DNA from 2 places in the Magnetospirillum sp. LM-5 genome. Region 1 is predicted to be linked to the other one. Evidence: predicted binding sites of a transcription regulator. Region 1 holds the regulator's gene; the other holds the start of a gene.
What was found. The regulator PhoB, encoded in region 1, activates phosphate uptake and scavenging genes when phosphate is short. The targets are predictions, from matches to a motif close to TNTCATAAAACTGTCA.
Positions count from the first base shown of each region.

Region 2: the regulator PhoB is predicted to act here: its motif matches at 2,828-2,843, upstream of MTBLM5_RS05840 (HAD family phosphatase).

Region 1 covers NZ_CACVCE010000015.1:27,343-32,383, reverse strand. Annotated here, with positions in the region: gene MTBLM5_RS08005 (class I SAM-dependent methyltransferase) at 1-640, opposite strand, end outside; gene MTBLM5_RS08000 (bacteriohemerythrin) at 748-1,140, shown strand; gene phoB (phosphate regulon transcriptional regulator PhoB) at 1,137-1,844, opposite strand; gene phoU (phosphate signaling complex protein PhoU) at 1,841-2,533, opposite strand; gene pstB (phosphate ABC transporter ATP-binding protein PstB) at 2,547-3,323, opposite strand; gene pstA (phosphate ABC transporter permease PstA) at 3,334-4,611, opposite strand; gene pstC (phosphate ABC transporter permease subunit PstC) at 4,604-5,041, opposite strand, start outside.
Region 2 covers NZ_CACVCE010000010.1:54,513-59,553, reverse strand. Annotated here, with positions in the region: gene MTBLM5_RS05860 (CaiB/BaiF CoA-transferase family protein) at 1-805, opposite strand, end outside; gene MTBLM5_RS05855 (enoyl-CoA hydratase-related protein) at 823-1,605, opposite strand; gene MTBLM5_RS05850 (DUF2189 domain-containing protein) at 1,674-2,450, opposite strand; gene MTBLM5_RS05845 (hypothetical protein) at 2,525-2,806, opposite strand; gene MTBLM5_RS05840 (HAD family phosphatase) at 2,909-3,559, shown strand; gene pseI (pseudaminic acid synthase) at 3,605-4,678, shown strand; gene MTBLM5_RS05830 (hypothetical protein) at 4,679-5,041, opposite strand, start outside.

The DNA.
Region 1 (5,041 bases):
AGCCGAACGGTTCGATGAACACGCAGGTCACCGGACCGGGATGGGCGGCGATGGCCCGGAACAGGGAACGGTCCAGGGGCGCTGCATACATCGACGCCCACGACGAAAACAGCAGGACCCGCTGATCGGGGGCGACGGCCGGCAAGGTGGCGCTGCGGAAGTCGAACGGGTGGCATTCCAGCTTCAGGCGTGGTTCCAGGGCGGCCAGGCGCTGTGTCAGCCGCCGGCCGATGGCCGAGGGTTCAGCCGCCACGTACCGGGCCTGGGCATTGGCCCCGGCCAGCCACAAGGCGAACACTTGGCGGCCATAGCCGCTGCCCAGCTCGATCACGCAATCGGCGGTCTGGGACAGGTCGGCCAGCAAGCGGTCGCGGCGGAACTCGAAATAGTCCGATGCCGCCAGCATCTGGCCGTGGAACGCCTGCTGCGTGGTGGGGTTCAGCGCGCCGATCGGATCGGGGGCCTGTGGCTTGGCGAAATAGCGGACCTCGCCGTCCTTGGTCAGCAATCGATGGCCGCGCTCGAAATTGTCGAAGCGGGCCAGGACCCGGGCCAGGCTGTCTTCTTGTTCCAGCAAGGCGGCAAAGACCGCCTCGCGGGCAGCCCATGATTGGTCGTAGGTTTCGGCCCAGTCGGTCATCGGTTCCTCGGATTTGGCGTGCCGCCGGCAGCGATGCCCCGAGGGTGTTGCATGATCAATTAAGATTGCTCTAAAACTATCCTGGGTGTGCACAGGGTGGGTTCTCGATGAGCTGGAAAGAAGCACTAAGCGTCGACGTGGTCTCGATCGACCGCCAGCATCATGCGCTGATCAATTCCGCCGAGGCCTTGTTCGCCGCCATCAATGCCGGCCTGACCAAGGATGCGCTGCTGGACGGGTTGGACCAGTTGATCGAGCAGGTTTCCGACCATTTCGCCCACGAAGAACGGGTGATGCGCAACATCCACATTCCGGCGGTGCATGTCCACGAGCGCCTGCATCAAAGTCTTTTGGACGAAGTGCGCGAGTTCCGCGAGGAACTGGCCCTGGGCCAGAACGAGCGCAGCCCGGTCGATATCGAGCGGTTCTTGAACGTCTGGCTTTATCGGCACATCGTCGAGGAAGACAAGAAGATCCTCGACCACCTGCATCGGGTCTAAGCGCTCTCGTCCATATCCAGCGAATAGCCGGCGGCGCGCACCGTGCGGATCAGATCGGGCTCGGCCCCGTTGTCGCCGTTCAGCGCCTTGCGCAGGCGGCGGATATGGACGTCCACCGTGCGCGGCTCGACATAGATGTCGGGGCCCCACACCGAGTTCAGCAATTCCTCGCGGCTGAACACCGTGCCGGGATGGCCCATGAAGAATTGCAGCAGGCGGAACTCGGTCGGGCCCAGATGGATGGCCCGCTCGGCCCTAGTGACGCGGTGGGCCGCCAAATCCATGCGGATGTCGGCGAAGGCCAGGCTGCCCTTTTCCGCCACCGGCTGGGCACGGCGCAACAGGGCGCGGACCCGGGCCATCAGTTCGGGGATCGAGAACGGCTTGGTCATGTAATCGTCGGCCCCGGTATTGAGACCGCGGATCTTGTCGCGTTCCTCGCCGCGCGCCGTCAGCATGATGATCGGCATGTCGCGCGTCGCCGCCTTGCGGCGGAACTGGCGGCACACCTCGATGCCCGACAGGCTGGGCAGCATCCAGTCCAGCAGGGCCAGGTCGGGTTTCCTTTCCGACGCCACCGCCAGCGCTTCCTCGCCGTCGCCGGCCTCGCAGACGCGATAGCCGTCCTTTTCCAGGTTGTAGCGCAGCATGGTGGCCAGGGCGGCCTCGTCCTCGACGATCAGAATCAGCGGCTTGGTCATCATTGGGCCTCGACGGACGGACCTTTGGGGCGGGCACCCTTCAGCGGCGTGCCGACCACCAGGAAATGCAGGGTTTCGGCGATGTTGGTGGCGTGATCGCCGATTCGCTCGATATTCTTGGCCATGAACATCAGGTGGGTGCAAGCGGTGATGGTGCGGGGGTCTTCCATCATGTAGGTGATCAGCTCGCGGAACAGGCCGGTATAGAGGTCATCGACCTCCTCGTCGCGGTTCCACACCCCGATCGCCTTGGCCACGTCCTGCTCGACATAGGCGTCCATGATGTCCTTCAAGATGGTCTGAACCAGCCGGCCCAGATTGATCACCGCGCCGACCGGCTTGACCGCCGGCTGCTGGTTCAAGACCAGCGAGCGCTTGGCCACGTTGGCGGCATAGTCGGCGATGCGTTCCAACTCGGACGCGATCTTCAAGGCGGCGACGATGTGGCGCAAATCGGCCGCCACCGGCTGGCGCAGGGCCAGCAGGCGGACGGTGAAATGCTGGACGTCTTGTTCCAGCACATCGACCTGGGCGTCCGAGGCGGCGATGCGCACCGCCAGGTCGCTGTCGCGGTTGGCCAGTGCCTGCAGGGCGCCGGCCAGTTGCGCTTCCGCCAGCCCGCCCATGCGCGAGATGGTGTTGGACAGGTGGGTCAACTCGTCGTCGAAGGATTTGACGGTATGTTCGGTCATGATGCGTGTGTCCTTACCCGAAGCGGCCGGTGATGTAGCCCTGGGTCAGCGGATGCTGGGGATTGGTGAAGATCTGCTCGGTGTCGGCCACCTCGACCAGTTCGCCCAGATGGAAGAAGGCGGTGCGCTGCGACACGCGGGCGGCCTGCTGCATCGAGTGGGTGACGATAACGATGGTGTAATTCTCACGCAATTCGTCGATCAGTTCCTCGACCTTGGCGGTGGCGATGGGGTCCAGGGCCGAGCAGGGCTCGTCCATCAAGATCAGTTCCGGGCTGACGGCGATGGCGCGGGCGATGCACAGACGCTGCTGCTGGCCGCCAGACAGGCCGGTGCCGGGCTCGTCCAGGCGGTCGCGGACCTCGGTCAGCAGGCCGGCCTTTTCCAGGCTGGTCATGACGATCTCGTCCAGTTCGGCCTGATCGCGGGCCAGGCCGTGGATGCGCGGGCCATAGGCGACATTGTCGAAGATCGATTTGGGGAAGGGGTTGGGCTTTTGGAACACCATGCCGACGCGGGCGCGCAATTGCACCACGTCGATGCCCTTGTCGTAGATGTCCTGGCCGTCCAGGGTCAGCGCGCCCGAGACGTGGGCGTTCTCGATCTGGTCGTTCATGCGGTTGATGCAGCGCAGGAAGGTCGACTTGCCGCAGCCCGAAGGCCCGATCAAGGCGGTGACCTCGTTGGCGCGGATGTCGAGATCGACATGCTTCAATGCGTGTTTCTCGCCGTAATGGACATTGACGTCACGGGCGGAAACCTTGGCAAGGCGGGACGGGAGATGGGTCATCGTTTGGGTCCTACCAGCGGCGTTCGAATTTCTTGCGGAGCATGATGGCCGCCAGGTTCATGGCGCCCAGGAACACCAAGAGCACCAGGATCGCCGCCGAGGTCCGCTCGACGAAGGCGCGTTCCGGGCTGTCGGCCCACAGATAGACCTGGACCGGCAGCACCGCCGACGGGTCCAGCGGCGTGGCCGGGATGTCGACGATGAAGGCGACCATGCCGATCATCAGAAGCGGAGCGGTCTCGCCCAGGGCATGGGCCATGCCCAGGATGGTGCCGGTCATGATGCCGGGCATGGCCAGCGGCAGCACATGGTCGGTCACCACCTGCTGCTTCGAGGCGCCCAGGCCCAGTGCAGCCTCGCGGATCGAGGGCGGCACCGCCTTCAGGGCGGCGCGGCCGGCGATGATGATGGTGGGCAGGCAGATCAGTGCCAGCACCAGGCCGCCGACCAGTGGCGCCGAGCGCGGCATGCCCAGGAAATTCAAGAAGATCGCCAGCCCCAGCAGGCCGAACACTACGCTGGGCACGGCGGCCAGATTGTTGATGTTGACCTCGATCAGTGCGGTCCAGCGATTCTTGGGGGCGAATTCCTCGAGATAAACCGCGGTGGCGACGCCCAGCGGGAACGACACCAGAAGCGTGATGGCCAGCGAGAACACCGAGCCGACCACCGCGCCCCAAAGGCCGGCCAGTTCCGGCTCGCGCGAGTCGCCCGACGAGAACAAGATGGTGTTGAAGCGCTTCTTGACCGCGCCTGCGGCCTCCAGCTCGGCCAGCCAGGCGATCTGGCGGTCGGTCAGGCGGTTGCCGGCCAGGCCGGGCTGGCGCGAGACATAGCCCTTCATCGCCATGTCGACATCGTCGGACGCCACCATCCACAGGGGCTGGGTGGTGCCCTTGATCGACGGGTCGGCGGCCAGGGCGCGGCGGATGTCCAGATCGGCGCCGCTGGACAGCAGGCTGGCCAGCTCGCGCTTTTCCGAGCGGCTTTCCACCGCCGGGAAGCGCTGCTGGATCGAGCTCTTGACCAGGCCGGGCAGGTCGTCGCCGTCGATGGCGGCGGCGTCGAAGGTCACATCGACCCGGATATAGGTCTGCATGAAGGCCGAGGCGCCGTTCGAGATGATGGTCCACAGCAGCAGGACCAGGAAGCCCATGGCCAGCAAGATGGCGCCCAAGCCCACCGCCTTGAAGCGGCGTTCGGCGCGATAGCGGCGCTTGAGGTGGGCGGCGGCGGTGTCGATCGACTGGCGCGTCGCGGCCGGAACGGCGGTGCTGGTGTCAGTCATACTTTTCCCGATACCGGTTGACGATGGAAAGGGCGACCACGTTCAGGGCCAGGGTGACGGTGAACAGCACCAGGCCCAGGGCGAAGGCCGCCAGCGTCTTGGGGCTGTCGAATTCCTGGTCGCCCACCAGAAGCGTGACGATCTGGGTGGTGACGGTGGTGACCGCTTCCAAGGGGTTGGCGGTCAGGTTGGCGGCCAGTCCGGCGGCCATCACCACGATCATGGTCTCGCCGATGGCGCGGCTGGCGGCCAGCAGCACACCGCCGACGATGCCGGGCAGTGCCGCCGGCAGGACCACCTGGGTAATGGTTTCCGACTTGGTGGCGCCCAGACCGTAGGATCCTTCGCGCAGACTGTGCGGGACGGCGGTGATGACGTCGTCGGCCAGGGACGACACGAAGGGGATGATCATGATGCCCATCACCAGGCC
Region 2 (5,041 bases), on a different contig from region 1:
TGATCCAGTGCGGCCGCTCGACGGCGATGCAGAAGCGTTCCCAGAACTTTTCCTCGATGGCCGCCAGGGCGACGAAGCGGGAATCGGCGGTCTTGTAGATGCGATAGAAACCGGCCCCGCCATTGATGATGTCGTCCTCGCGCCCGACATGGCCGAACCGCTTGGCCGCCGTCAGCACGCCGCCCATCCACGACAACGCCGCTTCCGACAGCGACAAATCCAGCCGCGCCCCCTTGCCGGAAACGCCCCGGCGGACCAGGGCCGACAGGATGCCGATCACCGCCAGCATGGCGCCGGCATGGTCGGCCAGCGGCGGGAAGGTCATCACCGGGCGGTCGGCGGTGCCGCTGGCCCACAAGCCGCCGGTCAGCGCCACATAGGTCAAATCATGGCCGGCCACCGGCGCATGCGGTCCGGTCTGACCATAACCCGACAGCGAGCAATGGATCAGGCGGGCATTCAGTTCGGCCAGGCGCTCGGGGCCGAAACCCAGCCGGGTCAGCACGCCGGGGCGATAGGCCTCGACCAGCACGTCGGCCTTGGCCAACAGACCGGCCATCGCCTGTTTACCCGCTTCGGTCTTGAGGTCGAGACGGACGATGGTCTTGTTGCGGTTGGCCAGCTTGTAAAAGGGCGTGGTGCCGTCGGCATCGACCGGCCCCATGGTCCGCATCGGGTCGCCGATCGGCGGCTCGACCTTGACCACCTCGGCGCCCAGGTCGGTCAGCCACTGGGTGGCAAACGGACCGGGGATGTACTGGGTCAGGTCAAGGACGCGAATCCCTTGCAGACATTCGGCAAGCATCTGGTTCCCCCCCTGCCCTAGACCGACCACGAGGGCTTGCGCTTTTCCAGGAACGAGGCCACGCCTTCCTTCGCCTCGTCACCCTGGCGGCAATCGGCGAAACGGTGCGCGATCAGCCGCATCAGATCGGGGCCGGTCTCGGCTTCCGACAACAGGCGGATGGCTTCCTTCGAGCCGGCGATGGCGGCCGGCGCCCCCTTCAGGCAGGATTCGACGATGCGGTCACGCGCCTCGGCCAGCTTGTCGGCGGCCACCACGGCGTGGACCAGGCCGGTATGGAAGGCCTCGCGCGCGTCGAAGCGCTCGCCGGTTAGCCAATAGCGGCGGCTGGCCCTGGCCCCCATGGCGGCGATCACCTGCGGCCCGATGATGGTGGCTTCCAGGCCCAGGCGGACCTCGGTCAGGGCGAAGCTGGCTTCCTCGGCGGCGATGGCGATGTCGGCGGCGGCCACCAGACCGACGCCGCCGCCCAGGGCGGCCCCTTGAACCAAGGCGATCACCGGCTTGGGGCAGCGGTCGATGGCATCGACCATCACCGCCAATTGCATGGCGTCGCGCTGGCCATCTTCGCGGGACTGGTCGGCGCCACGCTTGACCCAGCTGACATCCAGACCGGCGCAGAAGCTTCTGCCCTCGGCTTCCAGAACGATGACGCGCACCGCTTCGGCGACGCCCAGCTTCTGGAAGGCCTGGGTCAGGTTGGCGATCAGGGAATCGTCCAGGGCGTTATGGACCTGCGGGCGGGTCAGCCTTAGGGTGGCGACCGCGCCCTCGACCTTCACAAGCAATCCGTTCTCCATGACGTTTCCCCGTTGCCGTTTCCGGCAGGATGCCGTGTTCCGGGGTAATTGTCATGCCCGACCAAACGCTACTCCACCAGATCCCGGTAAGCGTGCCAACTGGCATGGCCGACCAGCGGCAGGGTCACCACCAGGCCTACGAAGAACAAGGACAGGCCGAACAGGGTGAAGAAGGCGATCAGCCCGGCCCACAGCATCATCGGCCGGAAATTGTGCCGCACCGTGTCCAGGCTGGTCAGCATGGCGGTCATGGCATCGCATTCGGGGCGATCGATCAGCATGGGGATGGCGATGGCGGTCATGGCGAACACCGCCAAGGCCAGCGCGCCGCCGGTCACGGTGCCGACCACCAGGAACGGAACGCTTTGCGGCGACAGCATGATGGCATCGACCAGATGGTCCAGCGAGGGCGGGGCCGAGCCGAAGAACAGCATGAATTCCAGCATCGCCAGCCGCACCCAGGCCAGGAAGGCGATCAGCAGGAACATGCCGACCAGGGCGATCTGACTGCCGTTGCGCCGCAAGGCGCCAATGGCGTCGCCCAGACTGACATTCTGCCCCACCGTCAGGCGGCGGCTGACCTCGTACAGACCGACGGCCGCCACCGGGCCGACCAGGGCGAAGCCGAAGGCCAGCGGCAGGATCAGATAGGCCATCTCGATCTGATCCAGGAAGAACAGCAGCAGGAAGCCGATGGCGGTGAAGACACCGCCGTAAAGATAGCTGACCCCCGGCACGGTGCACATATCCAGCCAGCCGGCGGACAGCCACCGCCATGGATGGTCAAGCGTCACCGCTTTCAGATGAATGCCGTCGGTCGAATGGGTATCGCTGGCGCTGATCATGGCACGTCCTCCCTGCGGGATTTCCCCTTTGCAGAAGAGTTGGGAAGCGCACAGCCGGGATTAAAGGGGTGGCCCTACTTTCCGCAGGTGCACCCGCCGCCGCAATCCTCGTCCTTGTCCTCGGCTTCGGCCTCGGGCTGGTCGTCGGGGCGGAAGATGGCGCCCTGGTAGATGCGGGCGACCCGCTCGTCCAAGGTGGCGGCGATGTAGTTGCGGCCCTGGTCGTCGGCCAGCATCTCCATGCCCAGGCGGCCCTGCTCGATGGCGGTGACCACGTCGATCTCGCTGGTGTCGAACGCCTTGGCGATGGCGCCGATCAGGGCGTTGATCTCGTCGAACATCTCGCGGTTTTCCATCGGAACCTCCTTGGCGGGTGCCGCCTTATAACCGACAGCGCGGGCGAAAGTCACGCGCGGGAAGCGCTTGCGCCCGATTGCCCCGGCTGGTTCAATCGCGACATGAATCACACCCCGCCCCGCGCCCTGCTTCTCGACATGGACGGCACCCTGGCCGACAGTCTGGGCATCATGCGCTTGGTGTTCGCCCGTCTGATGGCCGAACTGGGCCTGCCCGACACCGACCAGGCCTTCGACAGCCTGAACGGTCCGCCCTTGTGGCAATGCGCCAAGATCCTGGTGGCCCGCCACGGGCTGGGGCTCGAGGCCGCCGCCATCCATCGCCGCTGGCTGGACATCCTGGACGAGGAATATCCCAACGTGCGGGCCATGGACGGCGCCCGCGAATTGCTGGACGAGGCCCACGCCCGTCACTGGCGCTGCTGCCTGGTCACCTCGGCCGGGCGCGCCATGGCCCGGGAATGGCTGGCCCGCTCGGGCCTGGCGCCCCTGGTGCCGCTGGTGGTGGGCGGCGACGACGTCGCCCGCGGCAAGCCCCATCCCGACCCCTATCTGGCCGGCCTGGCCCTGACCGGCGCGGCCGCCGGGGACTCGCTGGCGGTCGAGGATTCGCCCGCCGGCGCCATGGCCGCCCTGGCCGCTTCCATCCCCACCTGCCTGGTCGGCAGCCACCAGCCGCTGCCCGATGGGGCGCGGCGCCTGGCCTCGCTGGCCGAGGTGCGGGATTTGCTGGTCAGCCGGTCGCAGCCATGACGATAATCATCCGCGCCGAACGCCCGCCCGCCTGAAAGGAGCCGCATGCTGCCCCATGTTCCCGAGGCCATTGCCATCGCCGGCCGCCTGATCGGCGCGACCCATCCGCCCTATGTCATCGCCGAACTGTCGGCCAACCACATGGGCGACATCAACCGCGCCTTCAAAATGATGGAGGAGGCCAAGGCGGCGGGCGCCGACGCGGTCAAGCTTCAAACCTATACCGCAGACACCATCACCATCGCCCATGACGATCCCAGCTTCGTCATCCAGGGCGGCCTGTGGGACGGGCGCACGCTGCACGACCTTTACCAGGAAGCCCAGACCCCATGGGACTGGCACCCGGCCCTGTTCGCCAAGGGGGCCGAGTTGGGGCTTGCCGTCTTTTCCACGCCCTTCGACCCCACCGCCATCGACCTGTTGGAAAGCCTGAACACCCCGGCCTACAAGGTGGCGTCGTTCGAGCTGGTCGATCTGCCGCTGATCGCCCGCATGGCCGCCACCGGCAAGCCGATGATCATGTCCACCGGCATGGCCGGCCTGGGCGAGATCGAGGAAGCGGTCGCCACCGCCCGCAACAACGGCTGCTACGACCTGATCTTGCTGCATTGCGTGTCGGGATACCCGACGCCGCCGGCCGACGCCAACCTGCGCACCCTGCCCCACCTGGCCGCCGCCTTCGGGGTCCAGGCCGGCCTGTCCGACCACACCATGGGCGTCGCCGTGTCGGTGGCCGCCGTGGCGCTGGGGGCTACCGTGATCGAAAAGCACGTCACCCTGGCCCGCGCCGATGGCGGCCCCGACGCCGCCTTCTCGCTGGAACCGGCCGAACTGGCCGAACTGGTGCGCGGCACGCGGGCCGCCTGGGAAGCGCTGGGCCGCGTCACCTATGACGTCGAGGCGTCGGAAACCGGCCTGCGCCAGTTCCGCCGCTCGCTTTACGCCGTCGCCGACATCGCCGCCGGCGAGGTGCTGACCGAGGCCAAGGTCCGCTCGATCCGGCCGGGCTTCGGCCTCAAGCCCAAATACCTGCCCGACATCCTGGGCCGCACCGCCCGGCGCGCCATCAAGCGCGGCGAGCCGATGGATTGGGACATGGTCAGTTCGAAGGCGGGATGATCAGGCGCGGATGTCCAGCGACGCCCCGGTCTTCAGATAAGTACCGGTGGCCGACCTGGACAATTCGTTGAGCGAGCTGGCCAGCCGGGCGGTGAAGCGCTGGCTGTTGCCCAGTTCGTCGGACACCGCCGCCAGCAGCTCGCGCCGCGAGGTCGCCGTCGTCAGCGCCGCCTGGACCGTCGACAAGGCCGCCTCGATTCCGGACTCGGTGGTCAGATCCAGCTGCGACACCCCCAGTTCGCGGGCGGTCAGCGGCTGCACCGTCACCGCGATGGTGCCGTTGGGCGAACTGATGCGGACATTGGTGGTGGGGGTGCCGATCAGGTTGGTGCCGCCCGCCGACGACAAATCCACCGCCTGATC